Regions from separate parts of the Kitasatospora sp. NPDC024654 genome, predicted to be linked through region 1. Evidence: riboswitches for the same ligand, from Rfam matches in the RefSeq annotation. Region 1 holds a riboswitch; the other holds the start of a gene.
What was found. A riboswitch is a leader RNA that binds a small molecule or an ion and turns the genes downstream of it on or off. The one in region 1 is predicted to bind cobalamin.
Positions count from the first base shown of each region.

Region 2: linked by a shared signal. The riboswitch ahead of metE (5-methyltetrahydropteroyltriglutamate--homocysteine S-methyltransferase) and the one ahead of ACZ38L_RS05540 (ribonucleoside-diphosphate reductase subunit alpha) in region 1 are both predicted to bind cobalamin.

Region 1 is NZ_JBVHLF010000006.1:39,919-45,629, forward strand. Features, by position in the region: gene ACZ38L_RS05540 (ribonucleoside-diphosphate reductase subunit alpha) at 1-2,391, opposite strand, end outside; cobalamin riboswitch at 2,585-2,714, opposite strand; gene ACZ38L_RS05545 (hypothetical protein) at 2,983-3,732, shown strand; gene ACZ38L_RS05550 (GNAT family N-acetyltransferase) at 3,746-4,258, opposite strand; gene ACZ38L_RS05555 (nitroreductase family deazaflavin-dependent oxidoreductase) at 4,378-4,854, opposite strand; gene ACZ38L_RS05560 (TetR/AcrR family transcriptional regulator) at 5,112-5,711, shown strand, end outside.
Region 2 is NZ_JBVHLF010000051.1:18,400-24,110, reverse strand. Features, by position in the region: gene metE (5-methyltetrahydropteroyltriglutamate--homocysteine S-methyltransferase) at 145-2,454, opposite strand; cobalamin riboswitch at 2,595-2,816, opposite strand; gene ACZ38L_RS26135 (short-chain fatty acyl-CoA regulator family protein) at 3,162-4,598, opposite strand; partial or broken gene ACZ38L_RS26130 (MmgE/PrpD family protein) at 4,860-5,711, shown strand, end outside.

The DNA.
Region 1 (5,711 bases):
CTGGCAGGCCTCGCAGGACTCGGGGTTCTCCAGGGAGCAGGCGATGGCGGCCTCCTGCTCCGGGGTGAGGGTGGGGGAGGGGATCGCGACGGCGGGGCGCGCGGCGCCGGTGGCGGCCTGCGCGATCCGGGTGGCCGGTCGCGACCGCAGGTAGTAGGTGGTCTTCAGACCGACCTTCCAGGCGTACGCGTACATCGAGCTGAGCTTGCCGATGGTGGGTGCGGCCATGAAGAGGTTGAGCGACTGGCTCTGGTCCAGGTACGGCTGGCGGGCGGCGGCCAGGTCGATCAGCGCGCGCTGGGGCAGCTCCCAGGCCGTCCGGTAGCGCGAACGGACCTCGGCGGGCAGCCAGTTGAGCTCCTGCACCGAACCGTTGGCGTCCCGCAGGGCGTCCCGGGTCTGCTGGTCCCAGACCCCGAGGTCCTTCAACTCCCGTACCAGGTAAGGGTTCACCTGGAGGAACTCGCCGGACAGGGTCTCCCGCTTGAACAGGTTGGAGACCTGCGGCTCGATGCACTCGTAGACGCCCGCGATGGAGGCGATGGTCGCGGTCGGGGCGATCGCCAGCAGCAGCGCGTTGCGCAGGCCGGTGGTGGCGATCCGGGCCCGCAGGGCGTCCCAGCGCTCGGCCCAGTGCGGGGTGGCGCCGGCGAAGTGGTCCAGGTGCAACTGGCCCCGGGCGGCCCGGGTTTCGCCGTACGCGGGGTGCTGCCCGAACTGCTCGGCCAGCTCGCTGGAGCGCTCGTAGGCGGTCAGCATGATCCGCTCGGAGATCAGCGTGGAGAGCTCCTTCGCCTCGGCCGAGTCGAAGTCGATCCGCAGCTGGAAGAAGACGTCCTGCAGGCCCATCACGCCCAGACCGACCGGCCGCCAACGGGAGTTGGAGGTGCCGGCCTCGGTGGTCGGGTAGAAGTTGATGTCGATGACCCGGTCCAGGAAGGTGACCGCGGTGCGCACGGTGGTGTCCAGCCGGTCCCAGTCCATCGCGTTCAGCAGGTCGCCGGCAGTGGCGCCGGCGGCCACGTGGGCACCCAGGTTGACCGAACCCAGGTTGCAGACCGCGGTCTCAGAGTCGTCGGTGACCTCCAGGATCTCGGTGCAGAGGTTGGAGGAGTGCACCGTCCGGCCGGGCAGCGCGGTCTGGTTGGCGGCGCGGTTGGCCGCGTCCTTGAAGGTCATCCAGCCGTTGCCGGTCTGCGCGAGGGTGCGCATCATCCGGGCGTACAGGGTCTGAGCCGGGATGGTGCGGACCGCCTTGCCGGCGGCCTCGGCCTTCCGGTACGCCTCGTCGAACTCCTCGCCCCACAGGTCGACCAGCTCGGGGACGTCGGCGGGGGAGAAGAGCGACCAGTCGGCGTTGGCGTTCACCCGGCGCATGAACTCGTCCGGGATCCAGTGCGCCAGGTTGAGGTTGTGCGTGCGGCGCGCCTCCTCGCCGGTGTTGTCGCGCAGCTCGAGGAACTCCTCGATGTCGGCGTGCCAGGTCTCCAGGTAGACGCAGGCCGCGCCCTTGCGCCGGCCGCCCTGGTTCACCGCGGCGACCGAGGAGTCCAGGGTGCGCAGGAACGGGACGATGCCGTTGGACTTGCCGTTGGTGCCGCGGATCAGCGAACCGCGCGAGCGGATCCGGGAGTAGGACAGGCCGATGCCGCCGGCGTGCTTGGACAGCCGGGCGATCTGCGCGTAGCGCGAGTAGATCGAGTCCAGGTTGTCCAGCGGCGAGTCCAGCAGGTAGCAGGAGGACATCTGCGGGTGCCGGGTGCCGGAGTTGAACAGGGTCGGCGAGGACGGCAGGTAGGAGAGCGTGCTCATCAGCCGGTACAGCTCGGCCACCTCGGTGACCGACTCGGCGCTGTCGCCGACGGCCAGGCCGCAGGCGACCCGGAGCATGAACTGCTGCGGGGTCTCGATCACCTTGCGGGTGATCGGGTGGCGCAGCAGGTAGCGGGACTGCACGGTGCGCAGGCCGAAGTACTCGAAGCGGTCGTCGCCCCGGCGGTCGATCAGCGCGTCGAGCGCGGCGGCGTGTCGGGCCACGAAGTCGGCGGTGGTGTCGCCGATCAGGCCCTCGGTGTGGCCGACGGCGATCGAGGCGGCGAACGAGATCGCGCCCTGGCTGACGGCCTCGTCGGCGATCTCCTGGGCGAGCAGTCGGGCGGCCAGCTTCGAGTACTGCGGGTCCTCGGCGATCATCGACGCGGCGGCCTCCACGGCCAGCCCGCGCAGCTCCGCGAAGTCGGAGCCGGCGTGCCGGCCGCGCAGTGCGGCGGCGGCGACGTGGCCGGGGTCCACCTGGGGGAGGTCGCTGCTCCGGTCCGTCAGCGTCCGGAGGAGCGCGGCGCCGGGCTCCGACCGGTCGAGGGGGTCGGTGCTGGTTCCCTGGGCGGGCAGGGTGGCTGAGGCAGCGGTGGTCAAGGCGCTCTCTCCTGGCGACGGCGACGGACGGTGGGACGAACCGGACCGGGGCAGCGCAGGGGAGCTCGGCGCGGCCACCCGTACCCGGCGGCGCGCTGCGGCGGCATCCCCGGCCCACCCGCGAGGCCCGGACACAAGCTGGACGTGCTTCAAGGCCTCTGCGGGGAAGCCGTGTGGCACACCGTCGGCAGGTACTCGGACTCGCCGGCGCCTCGTGGGGGCGCCCGCTCACCGCTGCGGGGCAGTCCCGGACTCACACCGGGTTCCCCTGCGTCGACAGCGAGAGCGAGCATACATGTAGTGGTGGCTGATGGATGTAACACCCACATGTAGTGTGGCGTGGCGTGGCGGACTGGTGACGGAGGCGGGTCGGTGAGCCACCGCTTCGGACACGGATCGATTACCGGGCTGGGTGGACGGCCCGGTGCGGGCGGGCTGAGGGTGCGTCGGCGGGGATCCCGGCGTGTCAGCTGCCGGGGTGTCATAGGATCGTCACCCGTGAGTGAAGGGGCGGGGGATTCGGGAGCGGGCTTCGGGTACCCGGGGTACCCGGGAGAGCCACCAGGCGTGCTGCCGGGCGCGCCGCCCGTCGTGGCCACCGCTCCGGTGGAGTACTGGACCGCGCTGGCCGACCGCTCGGCGGCCGAGGCCCGTCGCCGGGGCCGGCTGCGGGTGCTGCTGGGGGCACTGGGCGTGCTCGTGGTGCTGGGCGGGGCCGGGGCGGCGGTGCTGCTCGCGAGGTCCCCGGCCACGCCTCGGGCGGCGGCCGTGGCGGCCGCGGGGGCTTCGACGGCGTCGGTGGACCCGACCACCCCGCTCTGGGACGCCGCCACCGACACCGCGCCGCTCTCCGCCGCCGGCCTGTTCCCCGAGCCGACCGTCACGGTGGCCGGCGCCACCTGGACCCGGGCCGCCGAGGCGGCCACCGAGCCGTGCTGGAAGGCCACCACCGGCGGGCTGGGCAACCTGCTCGCGGCCCAGGACTGCCGTCAGGTGATCAGGGTCAGCTTCGTCACGAGGGACAGCGTGGTGACCCTGGGAGTCGCCGTCTTCGACCACCGGAGCCAGGCCGACGCCGCGTTCGCCGGCTTCCAGGGGCAGCTCCAGGGCCTGGCCGCCCCGGGCGCGGTGTCGTTCTGCACCGGTCCGGGCTGTGCCGGCACGCACGGCACGCTGGGCCGGTACGGCTATCTCACGGTCGAGGGCACGGTGAAGCCGGGCGGCGCGGCGCAGGACGCCACCGCCACGGCCGCCGCGCCGGCCTTCGACGCGTACCTGCGGACCCGCCTGCTGCAACGCGCGGCGGCGGTGGGCTGACCGGGCGCGCCGGTCAGAAGGCGAGGCTGTAGACCAACAGGTCGACCCCCGGGCGGACGCACCAGTCGCGCTCCGGGGTGCGCCGGAAGCCGACCCGCTCGTAGATCCGGTGGGCGGCGGTCATCGCCGGGCGGGTGGAGAACGCCATGCCGGCCAGGCCGAGTTCGCGGCTGCGGGTGACGCAGGCGCGCACCAGGGCCTCACCGACCCCGCGGCCACGCGAGGCCGCGGCGGCGGCCAGCATCCGGATCTCGCCCTCCTCGGGGGTGGCGATGTCGGCCCACGGGTTGCCGCCGACCGCGAAGGTCACGCAACCGAGGACGCGCCCGGCCGCCCCGCGCGAGAGATCGGCGGGATCGACGGCCACGTACAGCTCGGCCTCGGCGGAACGCCGGCGAGCATCCCGCAGCAGCTCCACGTACGACCCGTCCGGTTGGGTGTGGCCGTCACCGACGAACGCTTCGACGGTGACCTCGCCGGCCTGTTCGAGGTCGGCTTCGAGGGCGGCACGGATGACGATGTCCATCAGGTCAGTCTGCCAAGGCGCAGGTCGGAGCCGGCCGGAGGGTTCCCGCTCGGCCGGCCGGCGGCGGTGGCGCGGTGGGCGGCGACGGAGCGGTGGGTGCGCCGGCGCTCGGGGCCGGCTCAGCTCCGGCTGATCCGGAACACCGGAAACCCCGGGGTGATCCGCCGCAGTTCGGCCTCGGGGGCGTCGGCGTCCACCCCCTCGAAGTAGCCGCTGACCTGGGACTGCCACCGCTTGAGGTAGGCGCGCAGCACCTCCGGCTTCTCGTCGTCCGCCAGCTCGGTGGCGCGGAACGCCTCGGTCCGGCGGCCCAGGCGCAGCTCGCCGGTGCCGACGGCGCGCAGGTTGCGAACCCACTGGGTGTGGCCGCGCGGGGCGACCAGGTAGCGCTCGCCGTGGTGGCTGAGCGGGTTGACGGGGGTGGTGCGCCACTGCCCGCTCTTGCGCCCGCGCACTGCCAGCACCTGGGAACCCCGGAGGCTGAGGCCCAGCCCGGCGAGTCCGGCGACCAGACGGTTGCCGATCGCGGCGGCGCGGCTGCCGGAGGGGTCGAGGTAGCGCGGGCCGTCGGTCGGTGAGCCGTCGGTCGATGCCATGAGGGGGCTCCTTGGTGTGCGACGCGGGGCGGGGCGGCGGTGCAGTGGTGTGGAGCGGTGCACTCTTTCGAGAGCAGTGCTCTCGTTTCGGTGCACTGGACTCTTCCAGTGGCGGCCGGCTGAGTCAAGAGCAGTGCTCTCGTTTATGGTCGGCGATCTCTTGTGAGAGCACTGCTCCTGTTATGGACTGTTGATCTGAATTGTGACTACTGATCTAAGTCGTGTGCAGTGCTCCGAAATGTGGCAGGCTGTCACGCATGGCAGTGATTCGGACCGCCCGGGAGCGGGCTCGCGAGGAACTCACCCAGGAGATCAAGCGAGAGGCGCGCCGCCAGGTCGCCGTGGCGGGGGCGCAGCAGCTCTCACTGCGCGCGGTCGCGCGTGAGCTGGGGATGGTGTCCTCGGCGCTCTACCGGTACTACCCGAGCCGTGACGACCTGCTGACCGCCCTGATCGTCGATGCCTACACCGACCTGGCCGAGGCCGTCGAGCGGGCGCTGGTGGGTGGGTCGGCCGGCGCCGCCCGAGGGGGATCGACGGCCGGCGCCGGCCCCACCCGTGCGGAGCGCGCTCAGGGCGCACGGGAGCGCTGGCGGGCGCTCTGTGGCGCGGTGCGCGGCTGGGCCGTCGAGCACCCGCACGAGTACGCGCTGATCTACGGCACCCCGGTGCCCGGGTACCACGCGCCGGAGGAGACCGTCGCCCTGGCGACCCGGGTCCCGCTCGCACTGGTCGACGTGATCCGCGGTGCCGCCGGTCACCTGGACGGCGCCCCCGGCCGTCCGGCGTCGCCGGTGCTCGCCACGCAGCTGACCGAGTTGGCGGCCCGGCACGCTCCGGAGCTGTCGCAGGCCGTG
Region 2 (5,711 bases), on a different contig from region 1:
GTCCTAGTAAGTCCAGAGCGCGGCGCCCGCCGGCGCCTGACGGGGGCGGTACAGGTGGAGCCGGCCCCTCGACTCTCGAAGGTCGGCCACGGGCGGCGCCGGGGCGGGTGGTCGCGACTGGTCGCACCCGCCCCGGCGACGGCGTCAGCCGGCCAGCTCCGCGCGGATCTCGCGGGCCGCGGCCACCAGGTGGCCGAGGGAGGCGCGGATCTCGGACCAGCCGCGGGTCTTCAGGCCGCAGTCGGGGTTGACCCAGAGCCGCTCGGCCGGGATGGCGGCCAGCCCGGCCCGGAGCAGACCGGCGGCCTCCTCGGTGCTCGGCACCCGGGGTGAGTGGATGTCGTAGACACCGGGACCGACCTCACGGGGGTAGCCGGCCTCGGCGAGCTCGTGGGCGACCTGCATGTGCGAGCGGGCCGCCTCCAGGGAGATCACGTCGGCGTCGAGGTCGTCGATGGCGGTCATGATGGCGCCGAACTCGGCGTAGCACATGTGGGTGTGGATCTGGGTGTCGGCCCGAACCGCGGAGGTGCTGAGCCGGAAGGCCTCGGTGGCCCAGGCCAGATAGGCCGTGCGGTCGGCGGCGCGCAGCGGGAGGGTCTCGCGCAGGGCGGGTTCGTCGACCTGGATGACGGCGGCGCCGGCCGCCTCCAGGTCGGTGACCTCGTCGCGCAGGGCGAGGGCGACCTGGCGGGCGGTCTCGGCGAGCGGCTGGTCGTCGCGGACGAAGGACCAGGCGAGCATGGTGACCGGGCCGGTGAGCATGCCCTTGACCGGGCGGTCCGTCAGGTCCTGGGCGTAGCGGTACCAGTCGACGGTCATCGGTTCGGGGCGGGAGATGTCGCCGGCCAGCACGGGCGGGCGGACGTAGCGGGTGCCGTAGGACTGGACCCAGCCGTGCTGGGTGGCGAGGTAGCCGGTGAGCCGTTCGGCGAAGTACTGGACCATGTCGTTGCGCTCGGGCTCGCCGTGCACCAGGACGTCCAGCCCGGCCTTCTCCTGGTAGGCGATCACCTCGCGCACCTCGGCCTCCATCCGTTCCTGGTAGGCGCCGGCGTCGATGCGTCCGGCGCGCAGGTCGGCGCGGGCGGTGCGCAGCTCGGTGGTCTGCGGGAAGGAACCGATCGTGGTGGTCGGCAGCAGCGGCAGGCCGAGCCGGGTGCGCTGGGCCTCGGCGCGCTCGGGGTAGGCCTGGGCACGGCGGGCGTCGGCGGCCGTGGTGGCCGCCGTCCGGGCCCGGACGGCTGGATCGTAGGTGAGGGCGGAGGCGGCGCGGGAGGCCAGGTCGGCGCGGTTGGCGGCGAGTTCGGCGGTGATCGCGGAGGCGCCCTCGCCCAGACCGCGGGCGAGGATGGTGGTCTCGGTGGTCTTCTGCCGGGCGAAGGCGAGCCAGCGGGCCACCTGCGGGGCGAGGTCGCGCTCCCGGTCGGCGTCGAGCGGGACGTGCAGCAGCGAGCAGGAAGGGGCGACGTCGACCCGGTCGGCCAGCCCGAGCAGTACGGCCAGGGTGGACAGCGACTTCTCCAGGTCGTTGATCCAGATGTTGCGGCCGTCCACCACGCCGGCGACCAAGCGCTTGCCGGGCAGGCCGCCGACGGCCGCGAGGTCGTCCAGGTTGGCCGCGCCGGGGCCGGTGAAGTCCAGGCCGACGCCCTCGACGGGAGCCTTGGCCAGGACCTTCAGCGCCTCGCCGGCCCGGTCGAAGTAGGTCGCGACCAGCAGCTTGGGCCGGTCGGTGAGGGCGCCGAGTTCCCGGTGGACCCGAGCGGCGGCGTTCAACTCGGCCGGGGTGCGGTCCTGGACCAGCGCCGGCTCGTCCAGCTGCACCCACTCGGCGCCGGCCGCACGCAGGTCCGCGAGGAGCTCGGCGTAGACGGGCAGCAGCCGGTCGAGCAGGGTGATCGGCTGGAAGTCGGCGGCCACGCCGGGCGCGGGCTTGGCGAGCAGCAGGTAGCTGAGCGGGCCGACCAGCACCGGGCGGCCACGGTGGCCGAGGGCGAGCGCCTCACGCAGCTCGGCGACCGCCTTGGTGGAGTTGGCGGCGAAGACCGTGTCCGGGCCCAACTCGGGCACGAGGTAGTGGTAGTTGGTGTCGAACCACTTGGTCATCTCCAGCGGCGCGACGTCCTGGGTGCCGCGGGCCATCGCGAAGTAGCCGTCCAGCGGGTCGGCCTCGACGGCGGCCCGGTGGCGCGGCGGGATCGCGCCGACGGCGACCGTGGCGTCCAGCACGTGGTCGTAGAGCGAGAAGTCCCCGGTGGGCACCTCGGTGACGCCGGCCTCGGCCAGCCGGTGCCAGTTGTCGCGGCGCAGGTCGGCGGCGGTGGCCCGCAGGACCTCGGCGCTGACGCGGCCGGCCCAGTAGCCCTCGATCGCCTTCTTCAGCTCCCGGTTCGGGCCCTGCCTCGGGTAGCCGTAGACGGTGGCCTGCGGGGTGGTGGAACTCGATGACACGGAACTCTCCTTCGCGAGTCGCGTTGCGATCCCGGGAGAGCACGGAGGTACGAGGGTACGAGAGTGGGGAACGCGGCACCAGGGGGTGCCCGCCCCGCCCCGCCGACCCTCCCACGAGGTCACCGAGATCACCGCGCACCGGTGGCACGCGGGCAGTGGCAGGTCTTCGGACTCGCGGGCACGCCGGGCCTGTTGGTCCGGCACCTACTGGCCGTCGCTTCCCGGGCCCCGCTGGGGCCCAGTGCGTGTGACGGCGGTCGTTCCCACTCACCGCTGCGGGGCAGTCCCGGATTTCCACCGGGTTCCCTCTTGCGACGCGCCTGCCTGGCTGGCAGGGCGAACCAACTGCGAGCCACAGCCTAGGCCCATCGGGACAGCTCCGGCAGCGACTGTCCGGATAGCGGATGGTGGTGTGGGAGGGATCCCGACCGTGGAGAGGTCGGGACCGCCCCGCAGCGGTGAGCCGCCGGGCGCCCCGGTGGCTCGAGCGGGCACCACTCGTCGGACGGTCCGCGCGCCCGGGCCCTGCCCGCCGAGTCGGCGCGGTCCGGGTCCGGGGCGAAGGTGCCGACGCGCTCGTCGACCGCCAGCGACCGGCCGGTGGCGGTCGCGGGTTCCACCCCCACCGGGCGCTCCGACCCCGCCCCGGCCCGCCGGTGCCCCGGTCTCCGTCACGGCGGGCCGGGGCGCCGGCGGGCGCGCCGGGGTCAGTGCTCGTGCCGCCGCAGGACGGGGTAGGGCACGGTGGTGCGGCGGTTCTCGTCGATGACGAGGGGGCCGCCGGCCGGCGGCCGGGCTCGCTGGACGCAGTCCTGCCGTTCGCAGATCCGGCAGCCGAGGCCGATCGGGGTGGCCGCGCGGGGGTCGTCCAGGGCGATGCCCTCGGAGTAGACGAGCCGGTGGGCGTGGCGCAGCTCGCAGCCGAGCGCGAGGGCGAAGGTGGTGTGCGGGGCGCCGTGCCCGGGTCCGCTGCGGGTCACGGTGGTGGCGGCCCAGAAGTAGCGCTTGCCGTCGGGCATCTCGGCGACCTGGGTGAGGATCCGGCCGGGGGCGGAGAAGGCCTCGTAGACCGTCCAGAGCGGGCAGGTGCCGCCGAGCCGGGAGAAGTGGAAGTCAGTGGCGGACTGCCGTTTGGAGATGTTGCCGGCCCGGTCCACCCGCAGGAAGGAGAACGGGACCCCGCGCAGGCCGGGCCGTTGCAGGGTGCTCAGGCGGTGGCAGACGGTCTCGAAGCCGACGCCGAAGCGGGTCTGGAGCAGCTCGACGTCGTAGCGCAGCTCCTCCGCGGCGGCGTGGAACGCCGTGTACGGCATCAGCAGGGCGCCCGCGTAGTAGTTGGCGAGGCCGATGCGGGCGAGCGCCGTGGCCGCCGGGGAGCCGAGGGAGGGCGCGTCGGCGAGGTGGTCGAGGAGCGGGCCGTGTTCGAGGACGGCGAGCTGGGTGGCGAGCTGGAAGGCGCGGCGGCCGTCGGTCAGCCAGGGCGAGAGGTGCAGCAGGCGGGCCACCGGGTCGTACCTGCGGACGTCGCCGGCGGCCGGCCCGGGCGGGGCGGTGGCGACGACGCGGATGCCGTGCCGGGAGGCGAGCCGGTGCTCCAGGGCGTCCGCCGCCCGGCCGGGCACGATGCCCAGCGCGGCGGCGTCGTCCTCGGCGGCGGTGTCCAGCTCGGCGATGTGGTTGTGGTGCTCGTAGAAGAAGTCGCGGACCTCGTCGTGCGGCTCGGCGGGCAGACCGGTGGACTCCCCCGGCCCGGCGAGGGTCACGGCGCGTTCCACCGCGTCACGGTAGCGGCGGTGCACGGCGACCAGGGCGCGGGCGACCGCCGGATGGTCGCGGACCACCTCGGCGAGCTCGTCCGCGGGCAGCTCCTCGCCACTGGCCTCGTCCGCGAGCGCGGCGCGCAGGTCGGCGGTGAGCCGACCGGCACCGCTGTCGGAGAAGAACTCCGGGTCGGTGCCGAGGACCTCGGCGATCCGCAGCAGCACCGGCGCGGTGAGCGGGCGCTGGTTGTGCTCCAGCTGGTTGAGGTAGCTGGTGGAGATCCCGAGTCGGCGGGCCAGCTCGACCTGGCTGAGCCCGTGGTCGCGACGGAGCCGGCGCAGCTTCGCGTGGGCGTAGACCTTCTGGCCAGGCGTGCGGTTCACGGTCCTCCTGCTCGTCGTCGGCGGCGCACGACCCGCAAAGTTAGCAGCCGCGGATTCGCAAAATCCGCACTTCCGCATCGCTGACCTGGACGGATTTCGCAGGATGGACGGGTCGACCACGGGCTCGGCCCGGGGAATGCTGCAAGTGCGCGCCGGGCCCCCCGGAGTCCCCGTCATCGGCACGACACCGTGCCGGAGGGCGGAGCGCCACCCATCCAGCAGGAGCCCGGCAGCCGCCGGGCCGAACCGTCGAGGAGTCCTGTGATCGACCATCAGGTACGGGTCCACCCGAGCGCGAAGGCGCTGCCCCGTGCGGAGCAGATCGCCTGGAAGCTCGCCGCCATGGCCTGCGGCACCGGGCAGCCCGAGGGGGACGTGGCCGCGATGGCGGTCAACCGGGTCATCGACAACGCGGCCGTCGCCGTGGCCTCGCTGCGGCGGCGTCCGGTCGCCGTCGCCCGCGCGCAGGCGCTGCCGCACGGCGGCACACCGGGCGCCTCGGTGTTCGGCACGGCGCCCGGCGTGCGCGTGTCACCGGAGTGGGCGGCCTGGGCCAACGGCACGGCGGTGCGCGAGCTCGACTTCCACGACACCTTCCTGGCCGCGGACTACTCCCACCCGGGCGACAACATCCCGCCGCTGCTGGCCGTCGCCCAGCACACCGGCCGCGGCGGCGCCGACCTGCTGCGCGGCATCACCGCGGCGTACGAGATCCACGTCGGTACGGGCGATCTGCCTGCACGAGCACCGGATCGACCACGTGGCCCACCTGAGCGCGGCCACCGCCTGCGGGATCGGCGCCCTGCTCGGGCTGCCGGCCGACGTCACGTACCAGGCCGTCCAGCAGGCCGTGCACACCACGACGGCGACCCGGCAGTCCCGCAAGGGCGAGATCTCCAGCTGGAAGGCGTTCGCCCCGGCCTTCGCCGGGAAGGCGGCGATCGAGGCGGTGGACCGGGCGATGCGAGGCGAGACCTCCCCGTCGCCGATCTACGAGGGCGAGGACGGCTTCCTCGCCTGGATGCTCGACGGACCCGACGCCGCCTACACGGTGTCGCTGCCGGAGGACGGCGAGCCGCGGCGCGCGATCCTCGACACCTACACCAAGGAGCA